One region of the Pseudomonas sp. H1_A03 genome, then DNA from elsewhere that is predicted to be linked to it. Evidence: riboswitches for the same ligand, from Rfam matches in the RefSeq annotation. Region 1 holds a riboswitch; the other holds the start of a gene.

Region 1 (3,603 bases):
CACATTCCACTTCACCAACTGCTCGCCGCAGATGAGTGGGTTCAACCAGAAGACCTGGCTGGAGCTCGAAGACTATATTCTCGATAACACCCAACGCTGGAAAGCCCGCGCCACCGTGTTTACCGGGCCGGTGTTTGCCGACGACGACCGTGTGTACCGGAGCGTTAAAATTCCCAAGGCCTTCTGGAAAGTCGTCGCCTACCTCGGTGACGACGGCAAGCCTCGCACGAGTGCCTACATGATTGACCAGAACCGCGAATTGGGCCAGCTCGAGCTGGTGTTTGGCCAGCTCAGGACCTACCAACGCAGTGTGGTCCAGATAGAACGGCTGACCGGCATCCGTTTTGCCAACCTCGCCGACTACGACGGCTTCAGCAACGAAGAACGCGCCACCGGCACGCGGATTGAAGCGCTGATACAAGGTCCGGAAGACATTCGTCTCTGACCGAACGGACGACGTACATCAAGTGTGGGAGCTGGCTTGCCTGCGAAGACGGCGGCACAGGTATCTACATATTTTCAATGTGAAAGTGCGTAGCAGCTGTCGAGCCCTGGCGAGGCTGCGTTTGCGGTCTGTCTGACACACCGCTGACGCAGCCTCGCCAGGGCTCGACAGCTGCTACGCAGAGCGCTCGCTCAAGATGTGTAGATACTTCTGGCTATCGCAGCGGTTCGACAAGCCAACACCCACATTTTGATCTGCGGTGATTGGCCGACTCCGTCCAACATCGGCCTAGACGCGGAACAACAGCGCCAGTTTGCCCAGACGGCTCTAAGTGCGAGTAGTCATTGCGCATTGATGTAATGAAATTGCGCCTGGGTCTTTTCAACGGCCGCACGCACTGTGTCTCTTTGTGCATCGGTGCCCGAGTAGTAAATCTGCATCCCGTTCAAATCCTGCCCTTCGACCGCTTTGCTGATCACAGCAACGTCAACTGGGCTGCCGGCGCCGATAATCAAAAAGAACACATCGCCCATGCGTTTTGCATTCAGCAATTCGCCCCTGAGGTGGGCGGCGTTCTGATCACTGGCCATGGCAATCGCCAGCGTATCGCCAAACAAACCGGTTTTGGGGATGCTCATCGTGTGCAAACGGAGCTTGTCCGAGCCGGCGGGCATCGACTTGACGTACGCGGTGGCGGCCTCGTCAAGAATCTGCTTTTCAGATTTGCCCTGCGTGGCGCAACCGGCGAGCGTGGCGATAAGGGCGAGGACGATTAATGATTTCACTGTGCTTTCCTTGTGTGAAGACTATCCATGGGATGCGCATCATAGGATGACGAACTCCGCGAGAGCTACCACCGTGTTCACGCCTCGAGTATTTGGAGCTCCCGCTAAGGTGCCTGATCGACTACCATACCGCGCCGGTTCCCAAACGGGACTAATAGGGAATCCGAAGCGCGCTACACCCGCGCCAATCGGAACTGCCCCCGCAACTGTAGGTGCTGAGCCTGCTCCTTAATGCCACTGGATCACGTCCGGGAAGGCTGGAGCGTGGCGACGACGCATCAGTCAGGAGACCTGCCGGCTTAAGCTCAATCACTAACCGGCGGGGTGTCCGGGAAGGACACGCTTGCCTGTCTCCACCACAGTGCCCAAGGGTGTGTTTCCGAACCGTACCTCCCCAGTTCCACGTACGGTTCACTCGGAGATTGCCCCATGCTGCCACGCGTCACCGCCCTGCTCGCCGGCGTCAGCTTCTGTGCCCTGGCCCAAGCCGCGCCCACCCACTACCCACTGACCGTGGAAAACTGCGGCAGCCGCCTGACCTTCCAGCAGGCCCCCGCGCGCAGCGTGACGATTGGCCAGGCGGCTACCGAGATGCTTTACGCGCTGGGCGTGGGCGATAAGGTGGTGGGCACTTCGTTGTGGTTCAACAGCGTATTGCCGCAGTTCAAGGCGCAGAACGACAGCATCGAGCGCCTGGCCAACAACGAGCCGAGCTTCGAAGCGGTGATCGCCAAGCGCCCGCAACTGGTAGCCGCCGAGCTGGAATGGGTGGTCGGGCCACAAGGCGTGGTCGGCACCCGCGAGCAATTCCATGAGCTGAAGATCCCTACCTACCTGCTGCCCTCCGACTGCGAAGGCAAAGACAACCTGGTGGGCGCCGATGGCACGCGGCTGGAGCCTTTCCGCATCGCGACGATCTATAAAAGCATCAGCCAACTGGCGCAGATTTTCGACGTACAGGACCGCGGCGAACAATTGAACGACGAACTCAAGGCGCGCCTGGCCAAGTCGGTCGCCACTGTGCAAAGCAAAGGCCTCAAGCACGCCAGCGCGTTGGTGTGGTTCTCCAGTTCCGAGATGGCCAGCGACCCGTACGTGGCCGGCCACAAAGGCATTCCCGAGTTCATGCTGCAAACCCTCGGCCTTTCCAACGTGGTGCAGTCCGATGAAGAGTGGCCCGCCGTCGGCTGGGAAACCATCGCCAAGGCCAACCCGACCTTTTTGGTCATCGCACGCATGGACCGGCGCCGTTACCCGGCTGACGACCATGAAAAGAAACTGGCCTTTTTGCGCAGCGACCCGGTCACGCGCAACATGGACGCGGTGAAAAACAACCGCATCATCATCCTCGACGCCATGGCGCTGCAGGCCAGCATTCGTACGTTCGACGGCCTTGAACAACTGGCGGCCGCCATCGACGGCTACGACCTGCACAAATGACTGCCAGCCTGATCCGGACCCTAGTTGCCCTGGCCTTGCTACTGATCGCCCTGCTCGCCGGCGTGGCCATCGGTGAAACCGCCATCTCGCCGCAGGTCGTGCTCCAGGTACTCGCCAACAAACTGTGGGCGGCCGGCTATGTGCTGGACCCGATCGATGAGGGCGTGGTGTGGAACTACCGCCTCACGCGTGCCCTGGTAGCCGCCGCGTGCGGTGCGGGGCTGGCGACGTGCGGGGTGATCCTGCAGTCGTTATTGCGCAACCCGTTGGCCGATCCGTACTTGCTCGGCATCAGCGCCGGCGCCTCGACTGGCGCGGTGCTGGTGGCGCTGATGGGCGTGGGCGGCGGGCTGATTTCGTTGTCGGCGGGTGCGTTTGTCGGCGCGGTGGCGGCGTTTGCCCTGGTGATTCTGCTGGCGCGCGCCAGCGGTTCGTCGAGCGGCACCGGCCAGATCATCCTCGCCGGCATTGCCGGATCGCAGCTGTTCAATGCGCTTACCGCGTTCCTGATCACCAAGTCGGCCAGCTCCGAACAGGCGCGCGGCATCATGTTCTGGCTGTTGGGCAACCTCAGCGGCGTGCGCTGGCCGTCGGTGTGGTTGGCGGTGCCGGTGGCGGTCGTGGGCTTGGCGGTGTGCCTGTGGCATCGTCGGGCGCTGGATGCGTTCACCTTTGGCAGTGACTCGGCGGCGTCACTCGGTATCCCCGTGCGCCGCGTGCAGTTTGTGTTGGTGGGCTGCGCGGCACTGGTGACGGCGGTGATGGTGTCGATTGTCGGCGCCATCGGCTTTGTCGGGCTGGTGATCCCCCACGCCGTGCGTCTGTTGCTCGGCACCGGGCACTCACGCTTGCTGCCGGCCAGCGCGCTCGGCGGCGCGCTGTTTTTGATTGCAGCGGATGTGCTGTCGCGCACGCTGATCAAAGGCCAGGTGA
Region 2 (3,603 bases), 340 kb from region 1:
ATGCCGCCGCATTCGGCGAGCAAGGGTTTGCCGGCCGCATGGTGAGCGCGGATCGCGTCGAGCATTGGGGTGTTTTCCGACAGCGCCTGGTGGTGCAGTTCCGGGTAACCGCCGGGCAGGTAGAGGCTGTCGGCATCAGGCAATGCGCGATCGTGAATGGGCGAGAAAAACTTCAGCTCGGCGCCCATGGCCCGCAGCAGATCAAGACTGGCGCCGTAGGTAAAAGCGAAGGCTTCGTCGCGGGCCACGGCAATACACACGCCCTTGAGCAGTGGCTCGGCCTCGATCACTTCCGGTGCAGCAAAGGTCACCGGCGGCGGCAAGGCCACTTCGCAACTGCTGCCCAAGGCTTGGGCGGCGGCGTCAAGGCGCACATCAAGGTCATTCAGTTCGCTGGCTTGCACCAGGCCCAGGTGACGGCTAGGCAGCTCTATACCGGTCTCGCGGGACAACGCGCCGTACCAGCGCAGGCCTTCGGTGAGGCTGCCTTCCAGCAATTGCGCATGACGCAGCGTGCCAACGCGGTTGGCCAGCACCCCGGCGAACGGCAAGTCCGGCTGATAACGCGCCAGGCCCAGGGCCAAGGCGCCAAAGGTCTGGGCCATGGCCGTGCCGTCAATAACGCCCAGTACCGGCACGCCGAAGTGTCGCGCCAGGTCGGCGCTGGAAGGGGTGCCGTCAAACAAACCCATCACGCCTTCGATCAGGATCAAGTCGGCCTCGCCCGCCGCTTCCCACAGCAGGCGGCGACTTTCCTGCTCGCCCACCATCCACATGTCCAATTGATACACCGGCGCACCGCTGGCGCGCTCGTGGATCATCGGGTCGAGGAAATCCGGGCCGCATTTGAACACGCGCACCTTGCGACCCAGGTTGCGGTGCAATCGGGCCAGCGCCGCGGTGACGGTGGTTTTGCCCTGGCCGGACGCCGGTGCGGCGATCAATACGGCCGGGCAATGACGGGGCTGATTCAAAGTTCGACGCCCTTCTGTGCCTTGATACCGGCCTGGAACGCGTGCTTGAGCATGCCCATTTCGGTGACGGTGTCACCCATTTCGATCAACTCAGGCTTGGCGCCACGGCCGGTGACCACCACGTGCTGCATCGGCGGGCGGGCCTGCAAGTCACTGAGCACCTGGTCCAGTTCGAGGTAGCCGTGCTTGAGGGCGATGTTCAGCTCATCCAGCACGACCATGCCGATGCTCGGGTCTTGCAGCAGTTCGCAGGACACAGCCCAGGCGGCTTCGGCCGCGGCGATGTCACGTTGGCGATCCTGGGTTTCCCAGGTGAAGCCTTCGCCCATGACGTGGAAACGTACTTGCTCGGGGAATCGGCGGAAGAACAACTCTTCACCGGTGCTGTGACGCCCCTTGATGAACTGCACCACGCCGCACTGCATGCCGTGGCCCATGGCCCGGGCCAGCATGCCGAACGCGGAGCTGCTCTTGCCTTTGCCGTTGCCGGTGAGCACCAGCAGCAAGCCGCACTCGTTGGGGGAATTGGCAATGCGTTCGTCGATCACGGCTTTTTTGCGCAGCATGCGCGCCAGGTGGCGTTCGTCGCGGTCGGGGGAATCGGTCATGACAGCTCTCCGTTGGGGCTGGACAAAAACGGCGGGCAGGAAAAAAGAAAAACAGACAGCCAAGCATCGCCCACCGTGATGCTGTTGGATGTAACAGGCCGGTCTCCGGGCTCATGAGTGGCGCCGTTGCCCTCGTATAGAGAGCGCGCAGGCCAACGCTACGCCTTCCCATATCGCTGGCGATACAGTGGCAAAAGGCAGCGTCTTGACTCATTTACCGTTGCGGGGGCAGCGCCGGAATCGCGGCAGCACTGTGTACAAGTGCGCTCACTCACCGGCTTCCCTGTTTCACTCGGTCGACCCATTGGTCACAGAGCACCTGGAACAAGCCGCGAAGGTTAGTGGGTTGGGGGTGGAGCGTCAATGAAAGCTGACCTTGCACTTGAACCATCGCACCGCCGACCTCCTCTACCCTTACAGGTATTAAGGAGAACACCATGCATAAAACAAGACTTGCCCTACTCATCCTGGTCGCCGGCACCCTCGCCGCCTGCGGTGAAAGCTCCACCCTCCAGGTCTCCGACGGTACCGGGCCTTCGCCCAAGTTGCCGGAACCGAACAAAACCCTGATCCCCACCGTCAATATCGCCCCCGCCATCGGTTGGCCCGAGGGCGTGAAGCCAACGGCCGCCGCCGGCACCCAGGTTGCGGCGTTTGCCGAAGGCCTGGACCATCCGCGCTGGCTGTATGTGCTACCAAATGGCGATGTGCTGGTAGCGGAAACCAACGCGCCGCCCAAGCCGGATGACGCCAAGGGCGTTCGTGGCTGGGTCATGGAGAAAGTCATGGGCCGCGCTGGCGCCGGGGTGCCGAGCCCGAATCGCATCACGCTACTGCGTGACGCCGACCACGACGGCGTCGCGGAGACGCGCACGGTATTCCTGGAGAATCTCAATTCGCCGTTTGGCATGACACTGGTCGGCAACGACCTGTACGTCGCTGACTCGGACAAGCTGCTGCGTTTCCCCTATCAACCGGGTGACACTGCGATCAAGCAAGCCGGCACCAACGTCGTCGACCTGCCGGGCGGGCCTCTGAACCACCACTGGACGAAAAACGTGGTGGCCAGCAAGGACGGCACCAAGCTGTACGTGAGCGTGGGTTCCAATAGCAACGTCGGTGAAAACGGCCTGCAAGCGGAAGAAGGCCGGGCGGCGATCTGGGAAGTCGATCGCGCCAGCGGCGAGCACCGCATCTTCGCCTCCGGCCTGCGCAACCCGAACGGTATGGCGTGGGAGCCGCAGAGCGGTAAGTTGTGGACGGCAGTCAACGAGCGTGACGAAATCGGCAGCGACCTGGTGCCGGACTACATCACCTCGGTCAAGGATGGCGGCTTCTATGGCTGGCCGTTCAGCTACTACGGGCAGCATGTGGATGTGCGGGTCAATCCGCAGAATTTGGACTTGGTGGCCAAGGCGATCGCGCCGGATTACGCGGTAGGCCCGCACACCGCATCCCTGGGGCTGACGTTTGCCGAGGGCAGCAAACTCCCTGCGCAGTTCAGTAACGGCGCGTTTATCGGCCAGCATGGTTCGTGGAATCGCAAGCCGCACAGTGGCTACAAGGTGATCTTCGTGCCGTTCGAGGGTGGGCAGCCTAAAGGGCCGCCGGTGGACGTGCTGACGGGGTTCCTCGATAAGGACGAGAAAGCCATGGGCCGCCCGGTGGGCGTGGTGATTGATCAGCAGGGGGATTTGCTGGTGGCCGATGATGTGGGGAATAAGGTATGGCGGGTGTCGGCCGCTAGATAGCGGAGCAGCAAGCCTCACGCTTGAAGCTGCAAGCAGGCATTGCGCCTTCTTGCAGCTGACAGCTCGTAGCTGCCGCTAGGGATTACGTGCCAGATTCGCCGGCAACACACGCTTGGCACTCAGGTACGCATTCTGCCAGTACGCCTTGGACAAGGTATCCAGCTTCACCGTACCGCCCGTTTGCGGCGCGTGCACAAAGCGCCCTTCCCCCACGTAGATCCCGGCGTGGCTGACCTGTGAACCACCACCGGTGGCGAAGAACAGCAGGTC

What was found. A riboswitch is a leader RNA that binds a small molecule or an ion and turns the genes downstream of it on or off. The one in region 1 is predicted to bind cobalamin.
Region 2: another riboswitch for cobalamin. It lies ahead of cobO (cob(I)yrinic acid a,c-diamide adenosyltransferase); the one in region 1 lies ahead of AB4O35_RS24835 (ABC transporter substrate-binding protein).

What each region holds. Positions count from the first base shown of each region.
Region 1 covers NZ_CP162829.1:5,376,580-5,380,182, forward strand. Annotated here, with positions in the region: gene AB4O35_RS24825 (DNA/RNA non-specific endonuclease) at 1-445, shown strand, start outside; gene AB4O35_RS24830 (hypothetical protein) at 787-1,230, opposite strand; cobalamin riboswitch at 1,349-1,543, shown strand; gene AB4O35_RS24835 (ABC transporter substrate-binding protein) at 1,660-2,670, shown strand; gene AB4O35_RS24840 (FecCD family ABC transporter permease) at 2,667-3,603, shown strand, end outside.
Region 2 covers NZ_CP162829.1:5,719,223-5,722,825, forward strand. Annotated here, with positions in the region: gene AB4O35_RS26425 (cobyrinate a,c-diamide synthase) at 1-974, opposite strand, end outside; gene cobO (cob(I)yrinic acid a,c-diamide adenosyltransferase) at 971-1,582, opposite strand; cobalamin riboswitch at 1,662-1,920, opposite strand; gene AB4O35_RS26435 (PQQ-dependent sugar dehydrogenase) at 2,020-3,333, shown strand; gene AB4O35_RS26440 (C40 family peptidase) at 3,409-3,603, opposite strand, start outside.